One region of the Gordonia sp. CNJ-863 genome, then DNA from elsewhere that is predicted to be linked to it. Evidence: riboswitches for the same ligand, from Rfam matches in the RefSeq annotation. Region 1 holds a riboswitch; each other region holds the start of a gene.
What was found. Region 1 has a riboswitch for cobalamin ahead of BJF87_RS07535 (CbtB domain-containing protein). Riboswitches for the same ligand answer to the same signal wherever they lie in the genome.
Positions count from the first base shown of each region.

Region 1 (4,852 bases):
AGCGACGCCGCGAACGGCGACGGACTCGGGGTCTCGGTCTCCACGACGCGGATCCGGCGCGACCGGATGCGGCCGAGCAGGTCGAGCAGTGCCGGGAGGTCGTACACGTCCTGCAGGCACTCGCGAACCGCTTCGAGGACGATCGGGAAGTCCGGGAACTTGGATGCGACGGAGAGCAATTGGGCGCTGCGCTGCCGCTGCTGCCACAGCGGCGCGCGCCGGCCGGGATCGCGCCGCGGCAGGAGCAGTGCGCGCGCGGCACATTCGCGGAACCGCGAGGCGAACATCGACGAGTCGGCGAGACCGTCGGTCACGAGCTGTTCGACCTCGTCGGGATCGAGGAGGAAGACGTCGGCACCCGGGGGTGCGTCGTCGGTGTCGGGCAGACGCAGGATGATGCCGTCGTCGGAGGCGGTGGTGGCGCCCTCGATACCCAGTGTCGCGAGGAGTCGTTGGGAGATGGCGCTCGCCCACGGCGCGTGGACACGCAAGCCATAGGGGGAGTGCAGGATGACGCGCCAGTCGCCGAGTTCGTCGCGGAACCGTTCGACGACGAGCGTCCGGTCGGTGGGGAGGTGACCGGTCGCCTCGCGCTGTTCGGCGATGAGCGTGGCCAGGTTGGTGCGGGCGTTCTCGGTGAGTCCGAGCCTCTCGGCATGGGCGTCGAGTTTCCCGGGATCGGCGATGGCCCCGGTGAACGCGCCGATCGCCGCACCGAGTTCGGCGGGACGTCCGATCGCGTCGCCGATCCAGAACGGCAGCCTGCCGGGCTGCCCGAAGGCCGGCGACACCAGGACGCGGTCGTGGGTGATGTCCTCGATGCGCCAGCTCGTCGCGCCGAGGGCGAAGACATCGCCGACCCGCGACTCGTACACCATCTCCTCGTCGAGTTCGCCCACGCGCGTGGACTTCTCGCCGACCATGAAGACGCCGAACAGTCCGCGATCGGGGATCGACCCGCCGGAGGTGACGGCGAGTCGTTGGGCGCCACGGCGGCCGGTGATCACGCCCGCGTCGCGGTCCCAGTTGACCCGCGGCCGGAGTTCGGCGAACTCGTCTGAGGGGAACCGCCCGGCGATGAGATCGAGGGTGGCGTCGAAGACCCCGCGTCCGAGGTCGCGGTAGGGAGCCGCCCGGCGAACGACCTCGTACCAGTGGTCGACCTCGAGATCGTCGACGGCGGCGGCCGCGATGGTCTGCTGCGCGAGGATGTCGAGGGGATTCTGGGGAACCTTGATCTCCTCGATCGCACCGTCGAGCATGCGCCCGACGGTGACCGTGCAGTGCAGCAGATCGGTGCGGTGTTTGGGATAGAGGATGCCCTGGCTGATCTCGCCCACCTGATGGCCGGCGCGGCCGATGCGCTGCAGGCCGCTGGCCACCGACGGCGGGGCCTCCACCTGGATCACGAGATCCACCGCACCCATGTCGATACCGAGTTCGAGCGAGCTGGTCGCCACGACGCAGGACAGGCGACCGGCCTTGAGGTCGTCCTCGATCTGCGCGCGCTGCTCCTTGCTCACCGAACCGTGGTGTGCCCGCGCGAGGACCGCCTCGGCGCCGGAACTCGCCCCGCTGCCCATCACGCACGCGGGAGCCCCGCCCGCGACCGTCGGGTTGGCGGTGGGCTCGGGCGTGACACCCTGCCGCTCGGCGTGGATCTCGTTGAGCCGCGCGGTCAGCTTCTCGGCGAGCCGACGGGAGTTCGCGAACACGATCGTCGCCCGGTTGGCCTCGATCTGGTCGACGATCGACGCCTCCACGTACGGCCACAGCGAACCGGCCGTGGGGGAGAATGCGTCGTCGAGCTCGGCCGGGTCGGCGCCGTCCGGGCCGGGTGCCGGCGGGATGTTCGCCATGTCCTCGACCGGCACGTCGACGCGGAGATCGAAGGTCTTGTCGGCCTTGGGCTTGACGACCTGGCAGGGCGCCGAGCCGGACAGGTACCCGGCGACGACCTCGGGAGGCCGCACGGTCGCCGACAGGCCTATCCGTTGGGCGGGCTTCTCGAGCAGCTCGTCGAGGCGCTCGAGGGTCAGGGCCAGATGTGTGCCGCGTTTGGTGGCGGCGACCGCATGGACCTCGTCGACGATGATCGCCTCGACATTCGTGAGGCTCTCCCGGGCCGCGGAGGTCAGCATCAGGTAGAGCGACTCGGGCGTGGTGATCAGGATGTCGGGCGGGGTCTTCACCAGAGCGCGGCGGTCAGCGGCCGAGGTGTCGCCGGACCGGACACCGACCGTTATGTTCGGTTCGGGCAGGTCCAATTCCTGCGCCGCACGGGTGATCCCGGTGAGGGGCGCGCGTAGATTGCGCTCCACGTCGACGGCGAGCGCCTTCAGCGGCGAGATGTAGACGACCTTCGTGCCCGGACGGCGGGTGGCGGCGTCGGCGGCCAGCCGGTCGAGCGCCCAGAGGAATGCCGCGAGCGTCTTGCCGGACCCGGTCGGGGCGATGACCAGGGTGTTCGCGCCGTCGGCGATCGAGGTCCAGGCGCCTTTCTGGGCCGCGGTCGGCTTGGTGAACGCTCCGGTGAACCATCGCCGGGTGGGGGCGGTGAAGCGATCGAGAACCGAGGGGCGGGGCATCTCTCCACTATGTCTCACATGTGCGACAGGTCTGGGTATACAGTCGATACACGCCTGTACGGGGAATCCGGTGAGAATCCGGAGCGGTCGCGCCACTGTGAACGACAACGCCGGACGCGGTCGAGGATTTCGACGGCGCCTGGGGAAGACGTGAGTCAGGATGCCGTGCCGGCGCCAAAAGATCCGACACACTCACCGACGCGAGATCGGCGAAAGGACAATCCCATGACGTCTCCCCGTACGGCCGAAGCAGTCAAGTCACCCACCCGTGCGATTTCGGTACCGAACCTGTCGGTCGCGAGCGCAGCGCTCTGGCTGAGCCTCACGGTCCTCCTGGCCGGGCTCGCCTACTACTTCCTCGGCTACGACCAAGGTGTCGTGTCGGTCTTCGGGGAGAACACCTATGTGCACGAGTTCGTGCACGACTCCCGCCACTTCCTCGGCTTTCCCTGCCACTGAGCGTTCACCGCACTGCGTCGGCCTGACTCTCACAACGTAGGGACAAGTTCACATGGAGAAGAAACTCATCGGCGCAGGTCTGCTCTCGGGCCTGATCGCCGGCATCATCTCGTTCGTCTTCGCACGGTTCTACCTCGAACCCGTGGTGTCGAAGGCCGTCGACTACGAGGGTGAACGCTCGGAAGCCGAAGAGGCGCTGGCACATACGGTCGGCGGCCATTCGCACGGCGACGGCGGCGAGGTCTTCACCCGCGCCATGCAGGAGAATCTGGGCGCCGGCGTCGGAAACCTGGTGTTCGCCCTGTGCATGGGCGCGTTCTTCGGGGTCGCCTTCACCGTGCTGTGGAGTTACCTCGGCAACCGGTATCCGGCCACCGATGCCCGCGCCGTCGCCGGGGCGCTCGGCGCGATCGGTTTCGTCGCCGTCTTCGGTGTTCCGTTCTTCGCCTACCCGGCCAACCCGCCTGCGGTCGGGGACGACGACACGATCGGGGAACGGACGGGTGCATTCCTGACCGTCACGATCGCGTCGGTCGTGCTGATGATCGTGGCCGTCGCACTCGCGCTGTGGTTGCGGCCGAGGATCGGCGGACTGGTGTCGGCCGTCGTGGGCGGTGCCGCGTACGTGATCGCGGTCGGCGTCACCATCGCGCTGCTGCCGTCGTTCGACGAGGTGCCCGAGCCGGTGCGCACCGACGCCGGCCAGATCGTGTTCCCCGGCTTCCCGGCGGACGTCGTCGCCGACTTCCGCGTGTACACGATCACCAACCAGGTGATCCTCTGGACGGTGCTGACGGTGACCTTCGCGCTGATCCTCGGCGCGATGGCGCGGTCGAAGAGCTCCAGCACGTCGCCGACGGTCGACGCCGTGCAGAGCTGACCGCGCACTGCCATTCCTGTGCAGATCATCACCGCCGGGCGCACCGGTCCCAATCGATCGGTGCGCTTCGGCGGTGACGCGTCGCTGGACGACCGCGGCCGCCGTGACGTCGAAGCGCTCGCCGCGTCCCTCGTCGGGCCGGTGTCCTTCTGCGGGCCCGAGCCCGCGACACTCGAGAGCGCCCGGCTCCTGGGTGGTCGGGTCGAGGTCGACGACGCGCTTCGCACGCTCGATGTCGGGAACTGGGCGGGATCGGCGCCCGAGGACATCGATCCACGCGAGCTCGCGGCCTTCTTCACCGATCCGGCGGCCCGGCCCCATGGCGGCGAGAGTGTCGAGGCGTTCGTGCGACGGGTGCACGACTGGCGCGACCGCACGATCACCGTCGGGGCGTCGATCGTCGTGGCCATGCCCGTCGCGCAGGCACTTCTGTGCGACGACGCCACGGGATACTTCCGGTGCGAGGTCCGGCCGGCGGCCTGCTACCACTGGCCGCCCCTGAGAATTCGCCCTGAAGAAACAGAATCGGGCGGACGTACCTAGACATCGTGAGTGACTCCTGACACAGTTGAGTCGGCAAAACTGAAACGTGTTCGCCCCCGGCGGGCACTGTCTGGGGAGAGTGACGATGTTCGAGTGGTCCGATGAAGATCTGATGGTGCGGGATGCGCTGCGCGCGTTCATCGACAAGGAGATCCGGCCACATCTCGACGAGCTCGAGTCCGGCGTGCTGCCTCCGTACGACATCACCCGCAAGCTGCTGTCGACCTTCGGGGTCGACGCGATGGCCAAGGACGCGCTGGAAAAGGAACTCGAGGCAGAGGCCAACGGGGAGAAGAAGAAATCGTCCGGCGAGGGTGGTGGCATGGGCGGTTCGATGTTCATGATGGTCAACATCGAGCTTGCCGGTGTGTGCCTGGGCCTC
Region 1 covers NZ_MKKG01000011.1:356,699-361,550, forward strand. The annotation lists gene BJF87_RS07530 (ATP-dependent helicase) at 1-2,588, opposite strand, end outside; cobalamin riboswitch at 2,616-2,776, shown strand; gene BJF87_RS07535 (CbtB domain-containing protein) at 2,814-3,047, shown strand; gene BJF87_RS07540 (CbtA family protein) at 3,100-3,927, shown strand; gene BJF87_RS07545 (histidine phosphatase family protein) at 3,946-4,470, shown strand; gene BJF87_RS07550 (acyl-CoA dehydrogenase family protein) at 4,556-4,852, shown strand, end outside.

Region 2 (4,852 bases), on a different contig from region 1:
GGTCCAGGTGTCCTCGACATCCTCGGTCGCGTTGCGCGCGCCCGCCGCGTCGATGATGCCCTGCGGGCCACCGAAGGAGCCCGACGAGAAGATGGTGTCGGAGACGCTGTCGAAGACGAAGACCGTCGGTTTCGATGCCGGTTGCGGTGCAGCACGGAGTTTTTCGAGGCGGTCGGAGATGTCGTCGGCGACCGTCGCGCCCTGCTCGGGATTGCCGGCGATGGTGCCGATGTTGCGCAGGTCGGTGTCGAGCGCGACCCATGGGTCCATCGTGCCGCGCTGAGCCTGGCCGTCGACCTGACGGCACGCCTCCGACAGCTGATACACGTCGATCCCATGGGAGGCCAGGATCTCCGGGGTGATGCCGCGGGACTCGCTCATGCCGTAGTTGTAGCCGGCGTAGAGGACCTGCGGTTTGGCGCCGACGATGTTCTCGAGGGTGGGCTGCTCGGTGGCGACCTCGTCGAGCGTGTCGACCTGTGGGCCGTATTCGAGTCGGAGAACGTCCTTGTCGCGGGCGAGCGCACTCACGGCGACGATCTTGTCACGGGCGCCCGCCGCCAGCGCGATCGCGATCATCCCGCCGTCGTTGACGAACAGGCGATCGAGAGGCTGGTCGAAGGTGACCTCGGCGCCACAGTTGGTGACGGTGACGCGGTCGGTTGCGACGGCGCCGGACTCGGTGCCGCAGCCCGCTGCGATGCCCAGGACGACGGCGAGCGTGGCGTATCGGGTGATGTTGTGTCTCATCGGTTTTCCTTGGTGGCGTAGACCTGCGGTGCAGGAGAGGTGGGGGAGTCGAGCAGCAGATGGGGGAGGCCGGTCTCGGGGTGTGGCACGACGGTGCCGGACACATCGAAGACCGACGCCAGCAGCGGCGGGGTCAGCACCTCGACCGGTGGGCCGTGTGCGGTGACGCCGCCGTCGGAAATGACGGCGACGGAGTCGAAGTGGCGGAGGACGAGGTCGAGGTCGTGCATCGCGGCGATCACAGTCGCCTCGAGGTCGTCGAGGACCTGCATCAACCGCAGTCGCCAGGCCGCGTCGAGATGATTCGTCGGCTCGTCGAGCACAAGGATCGGCGTCTGCTGTGCGATTGCGCGGGCGAGCACGACGCGGTGCCGTTCACCGCCGGACAGCTGCGTACACGAACGGTGTTCCCAACCGCCCAGTCCCACCTGCTCCAGCGCGGACCGGACGATCGCGTGGTCGTCGGAGTTACGTATGGCCCAGGCGGATCGGTACGGCGTGCGTCCCAGGCCCACCGCTTCGGCGACCGTGAGTTCGGCCGACGGGTGTTCATCCTGACCGACCACCGCGATCGACAGCGCGCGACGCCGAGCGGGAAGACGATCGAGATCGTCGTCGCCCAACCGGATTCGTCCCTCGGCCGGTTGTTCGAGACCGCACAGTGTCCGCAGCAACGTGGTCTTGCCCGCCCCGTTGGGTCCGACGATGGCGAGGCGGGTTCCGGCAGGGACGTCGAGATCCACCTCGCGCAGTATCGGGCGGCCACTTCGACGGCAACTGATGGCGTTCGCGCGCAGGGACATCGAGCGCTGCACGGCGCCCATCAGGCTTCGCCGCCGAACCCGTACTGGCGCCGTCCCATCAGGAACAGGAAGATCGGTGCGCCGATCAGTCCGGTGACGATGCCCAGCGGCATCTCGCGGGGTGACGCGGCCACTCGTGAGATGACGTCGACCCACACCAGGAACAGTGCACCGCCGCAGACCGCTACGGGAATCATCGCGCGGTGCGTCGCACCGACGAGCAGGCGTGCCGCGTGCGGGACGATCAAGCCCACGAATCCGATTCCACCCGCGACTGCGACCAGAACGCCGACCAGGATTCCCTGGACCGCGAACAGCGCGTTTCGCATGGCGCGCACCGGAACCCCGAGGGATGTCGCGGTGTCGGTCCCGGCTGCGTAGGCGTCGAGCCAGGAGTGGATCGCGAGCATGGCGAGCACCGTGACCACGACGACAACCCCGGCGATCTGCACTTTCGCCCAGGTCGCGCCGGCGACGCTGCCCAACATCCAGAACATCACGTTGTCGGCGGCATGCGGGTCGGCCGCGGTGAAGACCAGCAGTGAGGACAGCGCCAGGAACGCCGACGACAGGACCACTCCGGAGAGGATCAGGCGTAGGGCGGTCAGTCCGCCCTGCGCCCGGGCGACGGCGTACACGGTGACCGAGGCCGCGAGGGCGCCGATCAGCGCGCCGCCGGACAAAGCCCAGACACCCAGGGCGGCAAACGATCCTAGAGTGATGACCGCCGTCGCACCCACCGCGGCGCCGGCCGACACGCCCAGCAGGTACGGCTCGGCGAGCGGGTTGCGGACGAGGGCCTGCATGACGGCGCCGGCGAGCGCCAGACCGGCGCCGACGATCGCCGCGAGAACCGAACGCGGCAAACGGAGATCCCAGATGATCACGGAGTGGGCGGCGTCGAGCTCGTCGCCTCGCAGGCGCCCGGCGACGGTTCGCCAGACATCGCCGAGGGGGATGGTCTCGGCACCGAAAGCGGTGGCGATCGCGATGCTCACCAAGGTGAGCGCGAGAAGGATCAGGGCAAGGGGCAACGACGGGAGTCGCCGTACCGACATGGCGGTGGCGATCATCGTCGTGCCGTCGGGAGGACGGGACACGTGTGGAACTGCCTTTGGTCTGGGCATCTGTGCGCGAGACGCCGGGTGGACTCGACGAGAACGGCAGGTATTCGGACTCGGGTTCGTCCGAACCCGACGCCTTCCCGGGTTGCCCCAGTGGCCTGATGTCGGGTCCGTCCCCCATACCGCTGCGCGCCAGTCCTGGATTCGCACCAGGTTCCCTGGCACCCGCCTGTGCAGGTGCGACCGCTCTCACCGGTGAGGTTAGCAATACGGACACGGAGCTCTCACCGACCCGTCTCCAAGTCGTCGGGCGAGGGATGCCCGGAGGTCTTAGGCTGGGCGCTGACAGGCAACGGACAGGTGCGAATCGAACCGAGGCGAACGGTGATCCGATGGACGGACGACCCACGAAACTGGCGATCATCGGGGCGGGCGCGGTCGGCACCGCGATCGCCTACTCGGCGCTGATCCGCGGGGTCGCGCGCACGGTCGCGTTGCTGGACATCAAGGCCGCCAAGGTCACCGCCGAGGTGCTCGACCTGTCCCACGGTCTGGAGTTCGTACCGCGCGCCGACATCATCGGCTCCAACGACGTGTCGGTGTGCGCCGACGCCGACGTCGTCGTGTTCACCGCCGGAGCCAAGCAGAAGCCGGGACAGTCCCGACTCGAATTAGCCGAGGCCACAATCGGTTTGACGCGCGCCATCCTGCCGGATGTGCTCGAGGTGGCACCGAACGCGATCTACCTGATGGTGACCAACCCGGTGGACGTCGTCACCCATGCGGCGCAGAAGATCACCGGCCTGCCGCCGAATCAGCTGTTCGGGTCGGGAACCGTGCTGGATTCGTCGCGGCTGCGGTTCCTCGTCGCGCAGCACTGCGGGGTAGCGGTGCAGAGTGTGCACTCGTATGTCGTCGGCGAGCACGGTGACAGCGAGATACCGCTGTGGTCGTCGGCGACGATCGGTGGCGTGCCGCTGACGTCGTGGACGCCGCTACCTGGGCGTCGGGAGATGGATGCCGTTGCACGGGAGCGTATCCGGGACGAGGTCGTGCACGCCGCCTACGCCATCATCGAGGGCAAGGGGGCCACCAACTACGCCATCGGCCTCGCCGCCACCCGTATCGTCGAAGCCGTTCTGAACGACGAACACCGGGTGCTCCCGGTGTCCACGGTCGCCTCCGGATTCCCCGGGCTCGATGATGTGTGTCTCTCCCTGCCGACCGTCGTCGACCGCGGTGGTGCGCAGACGCGCCTCGAGGTGCCGCTGTCGCCGGACGAGGAAGCCGGTCTGCTCGCCTCGGCGGAGACGCTACGCCGGATGCAGGCGCGATTCGGGTTGTAGGGGCAGGCACTGTCCATCGGGTGGACCAATCTCGGTGCTCGATGCCGGTGCGGCATCCTCGCCGGGGTAGTTTCACCTGGTCACATCGGTGGAAGAGAAGGTTCGACGATGAGTGGTTCGCGGAAGACGGTTCTGGGTTTTGTCGCTGCGGCGTCGATGGCGATCGCGCCGCTGATGGTGGCGGCACCTGCATCGGCGGCGACCGACTACGCCAACTGCGCGGCACTCAACGCCGACTACCCGCACGGCGTCGGCGAGCCCGGCGCCGTCGACTCGACCTCCGGCACGCCGGTTACGAACTTCACCGTCGACCAGGCCCTCTACGACGCCAACGACGAGAGCGACCGCGACAAGGACGGCATCGCCTGCGAGCAGAACTGACCCTTCGGTCACACACTGTGCGTGAGGGTCTCCGACCTGGCTTTTTCTGCTCGCCTGCAGTCCGATGGAACCGATCGGGCGCGCAGATAGTCTGAACTACATGCGCGACGACAAGCTGCTCACCCGGATCTCCGCCCTCCTGCGGCAGGCGGAGAACACCGACAACGAGCATGAGGCCGAGACGTTCATGCAGGCCGCACAACGCCTTGCCACGGCGTCGTCGATCGATCTCGCCGTGGCCCGCGCGCACGATCCGGCCGCGCGTAAGCAGGTCACCCCGATCTCGCGGCAGATCAAGATCGGCGAGCCGGGTAAGCGTGGCCTGCGCACCTACGTGCAATTGTTCGTGGCGATCACCATGGCCAACGACGTGACCGTCGACGTCGCGAGCAACTCGACCTTCGTCCTCGCCTACGGGTACGAGGCCGACATCGACGCCTGCGAGGCGCTCTACACGTCGCTGATCATCCAGATGGTCGCGGCGAGCGATGCCTATCTGCGGTCGGGG
Region 2 covers NZ_MKKG01000013.1:65,230-70,081, reverse strand. The annotation lists gene BJF87_RS08915 (ABC transporter substrate-binding protein) at 1-750, opposite strand, end outside; gene BJF87_RS08910 (ABC transporter ATP-binding protein) at 747-1,574, opposite strand; gene BJF87_RS08905 (iron ABC transporter permease) at 1,574-2,626, opposite strand; cobalamin riboswitch at 2,698-2,880, opposite strand; gene BJF87_RS08900 (L-lactate dehydrogenase) at 3,010-3,963, shown strand; gene BJF87_RS08895 (excalibur calcium-binding domain-containing protein) at 4,072-4,344, shown strand; gene BJF87_RS08890 (DUF2786 domain-containing protein) at 4,445-4,852, shown strand, end outside.
Region 2: linked by a shared signal. The riboswitch ahead of BJF87_RS08905 (iron ABC transporter permease) and the one ahead of BJF87_RS07535 (CbtB domain-containing protein) in region 1 are both predicted to bind cobalamin.

Region 3 (4,852 bases), on a different contig from region 1:
GGGTCGTTGACGAGGAACGGGTAGATGAGCGGGAGATCGCCCAGGGCGGCGTCGGTTCCGCAGTTGGCGGACATGCCGAGGTTCTTGCCCGGCAGCCATTCGAGGTTGCCGTGCTTTCCGACGTGCACGATCGCGTCCGCACCGAAACCGGCCTGCCCCGTTGCGTGTCGGGCGGCGATCCACCGGTAGGACGCCAGATAGTGATGCGACGGCGGCAGGTCGGGGTCGTGGTAGATCGCCACCGGGTTCTCGCCGAACCCGCGCGGCGGCTGCACCATGATCGCGATGTTGCCGAAAGTCAGTGCAGCGATGACGATGTCGCCGTCGGGATTGTTCGACCGGTCGACGAACAGCTCGCCGGGTGCCTCGCCCCAGTGTTCGACGACGCCGTTGCGCAGTTCTTCCGGCAGCGTCTCGAACCAGTCGCGGTACTCCGCGGCGGGCAGGCGGATCGGGTTGGCGGCGAGGGTTTCCTCGGTCAGCCAATCCGGGTCCTGACCGCCCGTCGCGATGATCTCGTGGATCAGCGCATCCGAATCGTCTTCTGCCAAACCGGGTATCGCACCGGGACCGGATTCCGGTCCGATGTCGTAACCGGCCGCGCGCAGGGCCGAGAGCAGACGCAGCAGACTCCGAGGGGTGTCGAGGCCGACGGCGTTGCCGATGCGGGCGTGCTTCGTGGGATACGCCGACAGCATGACGGCGATGCGCTTGTCGGCGGCCGGAGTTCGGCGCAGCTGTGCATGCGACACCGCGATGCCCGCCACGCGGGCGCAGCGCTCGGGATCCGGCCGATACCAGGGAAGGCCGTCGTCGTCGAATTCCTTGAAGGAGAACGGGACGGTGATGATCCGGCCGTCGAACTCCGGCACCGCCACCTGCGTTGCGACATCGAGCGGTGAGAGACCGTCGTCGCTCGCCTCCCAGTCCGCCCGGGAACCCGTGAGGCACAGGCCCTGCAGGATCGGGATGTCGAGTGCGGCAAGCCGTTCGATGTTCCACGCCTCGTCGTCGCCGCCGGCCGATGCGGTCGCCGGGGTCGCGCCGCCGGCCGCCAGGACCGTGACCACGAGAGCGTCGACCGTGCCGAGCAGCTCGATCAGGTCGTCGGGAGCGGTACGCAGGGACGCACAGAAGATCGGCAGCGCCCGGGCGCCTCGCTCCTCGATGGCGCTGCAGAGCGCGTCGATGTAGCGGGTGTTCCCGGCGAGGTGCTGGGCGCGGTAGTAGAGCACCGCGATGGTCGGTGCATCGGAATTCTCCCGCTGCGCGCGCTCCAGGATTCCCCACGCCGGGGTCTGCTGCGGCGGCTCGAAGCCGTATCCGGTGAACAGCACGGTGTCGGAGAGGAAATGATGCAGGTTGACGATGTTCGCGACGCCGCCGGCGGCGAGGTAGTCGTGGGCCTGGGCGGCCACACCGGCCGGCACCGTCGAATGGGCCATCAGGTCCGGGTCCGGTTGCTGCTCGCCGGAACACACCACCAGCGGTTTGCCGGTCGCCTCGACCGCGGCGAGTCCCTCTTCCCAGGCACGCGTTCCACCGAGGATGCGGACGACGATCAGGTCGGCGTCGGCGGCCAGTGCCGGGATCTCGTCGATGAGCAGTCGTGCGGGATTCGCGCCGCGGAACCCCACTTCCGGGTTCGCCTCGCCGGCGGCCGCCGCGGTCAGCAGATCGGTGTCCGAGGTCGAGAACAGCAGGATCATCGTGTCTCCTCGCCGGGTTGTCGCGCCCGGAGTGTCGGGTGTGTGCGAGGGACTGGTCTGGCTGGGGCACCGGCGTCTACCGGGACCCTTCACAGTGGCGCGACCGCGCCGGAATCTCACCGGCTTCAGCCCGCTCGCGGTTGGGTCTCAGCCTACGGCGACCGGTCGGCGGAGTCGTCACCTGGTCCGGTCGTAGGCTGGTGGGATGACTGAAGCGGCCGAACCCGCTCCCGGCACGGCGATCCGGGAATCCGCGGATCGTTGCCCCGGCGTGTTCAGCACGCACGAGGCGAAGGACGGCGCACTGGCCCGGATCCGGCTTCCCGGAGGCCGGATCCGCGCTGATCAGCTCACCACCCTCGCCCAGGCTGCGGCTGCTCACGCCGACGGCTTCCTCGAGCTCACCGCGCGCGGGAACCTGCAACTGCGCGGGATCACCGACGTCGAGGCCGTGGCCGACGCCGTGGTGAGCGCCGGCCTCGCGCCCAGCTCGTCGCACGACAAGGTCCGGAACATCGAGGTCAGCCCGCTGACCGGCCGCATCGGCGGTGTCATCGACGCAGGTCCGCTGACAGCGGCACTCGACGACGCGCTGCGCGCCGATCCCGCGGCCACCTCGATCTCGGGACGCTTCCTGTTCGGGGTCGACGACGGTCGCGGCGACATCCGGCGCCGAGGCGCCGACGCGTGTGCCGTGGCGCGCTCGGCCGAACCTGTGGTCGCCGACATCCTGGTCGGCGGCGTCGCGGTCGGATCGGTCGGAGGGGTGCCCGGGATCGTCGAGGCACTCATCTCGGTGGCCGCCGGTCTGAACGCGGTGGCGCCCGGCGCCTGGCGCGTCCGCGATCTCGGCGCCGAGGACCGCCACCGCCTGGAGCGGCTCGTCGCCGAGAACCTGGCCCCCACCGTCGAATCCGACGAAGACGACGTAGCGGCCCCGGTGGAGCCGATCGTGGGCTGGTTCGACCAGGACGACGGATCGGTGCTGCTCGGCTCGGTCGTCGAACTCGGCCGCCTGCCCGCGCGCCTCGCCGAGTTCATCGGCGCGGTGGAGTCGCCGGTGGTCTTCACCCCGGACCGGGAGATCCTGATCTGTGACCTCGGTGAAGGCGTTGCCGAGACCGTGGTGCGGGTGCTCGCACCGATGGGCCTGATCTTCGACGCGAACTCGCCGTGGGCACGGCTCAGCTGTTGTGTGGGCGCCCCGGGCTGCGGATCGGCCAACGCCCCGGTGCGCAAGGACCTGCTCGCCCATGTCGAGGCCGGCCTCCCGGTAGGCGATCGCGAACACTGGGTGGGGTGTGAGCGTCGCTGCGGCTCCCCCGCCGGCACACACCTGTCGGTGCAGGCCACGCCCGACGGCGGGTACGACCGCCGTCGCCGCTAGGCTCGTGCGCATCATGACCGAGTACCTGCGCGACGGCGCCGCGATCTACCGCCAGTCCTTTGCGACGATTCGGGCCGAGTCGGACTTGTCCGCCTTCGGCTCCGACGTGTCGACCGTGGTCGTCCGGATGATCCACGCCTGCGGACAGACCGATCTCACACGCGACGTCATCGCGACGCCCGGCGTCGTACGCGCGGCCCGCGGGGCACTCGAGGCCGGAGCACCGATCCTCTGCGACGCGTCGATGGTGGCGTCCGGCATCACCCGCAAGCGTCTGCCCGCCGACAACGAGGTGCTGTGCCATCTCTCCGAACCGGGTCTCCCCGCTCTGGCCGAGGAGATGGGCACCACGAGAACCGCTGCTGCCCTGCAGTTCTGGTTGCCACGCCTCGATGGCGCGGTCGTCGCGATCGGCAATGCCCCGACCGCGTTGTTCGCCCTGCTCGACATGATCGACGAGGGTGCACCCCGCCCGGCCGCAATCGTCGGCGCGCCCGTCGGTTTCGTCGGCGCCGCGGAGTCGTGCGAGGCCCTCGCTGCCCGCACCGATCTCGAGTTCATCACCGTCACCGGTCGTCGTGGTGGGTCGGCGATCACCGCCGCCGCCGTCAACGCGCTCGCCACCCCTCAGGAGTGAATGTGCCTGCAGTCAACGATGATCAGCGGCCCGGCAAGCTCTGGGGAATCGGCCTCGGGCCCGGCGACAGCGAACTGATGACGGTCAAGGCCGCGCGGGTGATCAGCACCGCCGACGTGGTCGCGTATCACTGTGCGCGCCACGGCAACAGCATCGCGCGGTCGGTCGCCGAACCCTATCTGCGCGAAGACCAGACCGAAGAGCGTCTCATGTACCCGGTCACCACCGAGACCACCGACCATCCCGGCGGGTATCAGGGTGCACTCGACGACTTCTACGCCGAGAGCGCGGAACGGCTCGCCGTCCACCTGCGCGCGGGCCGGGACGTCGTCCTTCTCGCCGAGGGGGATCCGCTCTTCTACAGCTCCTACATGCACATGCACAAGCGGCTGTCCCCGCACTTCGATGCGGAGATCGTGCCGGGTGTGACGTCGGTGAGCGCGGCGTCGGCGGCCACCGGTGTTCCGCTGGTGGAGGGCGACGAGACCTTGACGGTCGTCCCGGGTACGGCATCGACGGAAGAGCTGCTGTTCCGCTTCCGTTCGGCCGACGCCATCGTGGTGATGAAACTGGGCCGCACCTTCGAACGGGTGCGGGAGGCGTTGCGCGAGGCCGGCCGCCTCGACGAGGCCTTCTACGTCGAACGGGCGTCGACCACCGTCGAGCGTGTGCTGCCGGCGGCGGAGGTGAATCCGGCTGAGGTGCCGTACTTCTCGATCCTCGTGGTTCCCGGCCGACGGAACAACCCGCGCTTCGAGCCGGAACCGGTACCGGGCGAACTGGTGGTCGTCGGTCTCGGACCGGGTCACGACAGCTGGACGACACCCGAAGTCCGCGCGGAACTCGCCACCGCGACCGACCTCGTCGGGTACACAACCTACCTCAAGCGGGTGACCCCGAGACCGGGCCAGCGCGTCCATGCGAGCGACAACCGGGTCGAGTCCGAGCGTGCCGAGTTCGCTCTCGATCTCGCCCGACGCGGAGCGCGCGTGGCGGTCGTGTCGTCGGGCGATCCGGGCGTATTCGCGATGGCGGCCGCGGTGACCGAGGTGGCCGCCGAACCGCAGTGGCATGACGTTCGGGTGCGCGTGGTTCCGGGGATCACGGCGGCGACCGCCG
Region 3 covers NZ_MKKG01000022.1:49,255-54,106, forward strand. The annotation lists gene cobN (cobaltochelatase subunit CobN) at 1-1,802, opposite strand, end outside; cobalamin riboswitch at 1,763-1,890, opposite strand; gene BJF87_RS12125 (precorrin-3B synthase) at 1,915-3,096, shown strand; gene BJF87_RS12130 (precorrin-8X methylmutase) at 3,110-3,733, shown strand; gene BJF87_RS12135 (precorrin-2 C(20)-methyltransferase) at 3,736-4,852, shown strand, end outside.
Region 3: linked by a shared signal. The riboswitch ahead of cobN (cobaltochelatase subunit CobN) and the one ahead of BJF87_RS07535 (CbtB domain-containing protein) in region 1 are both predicted to bind cobalamin.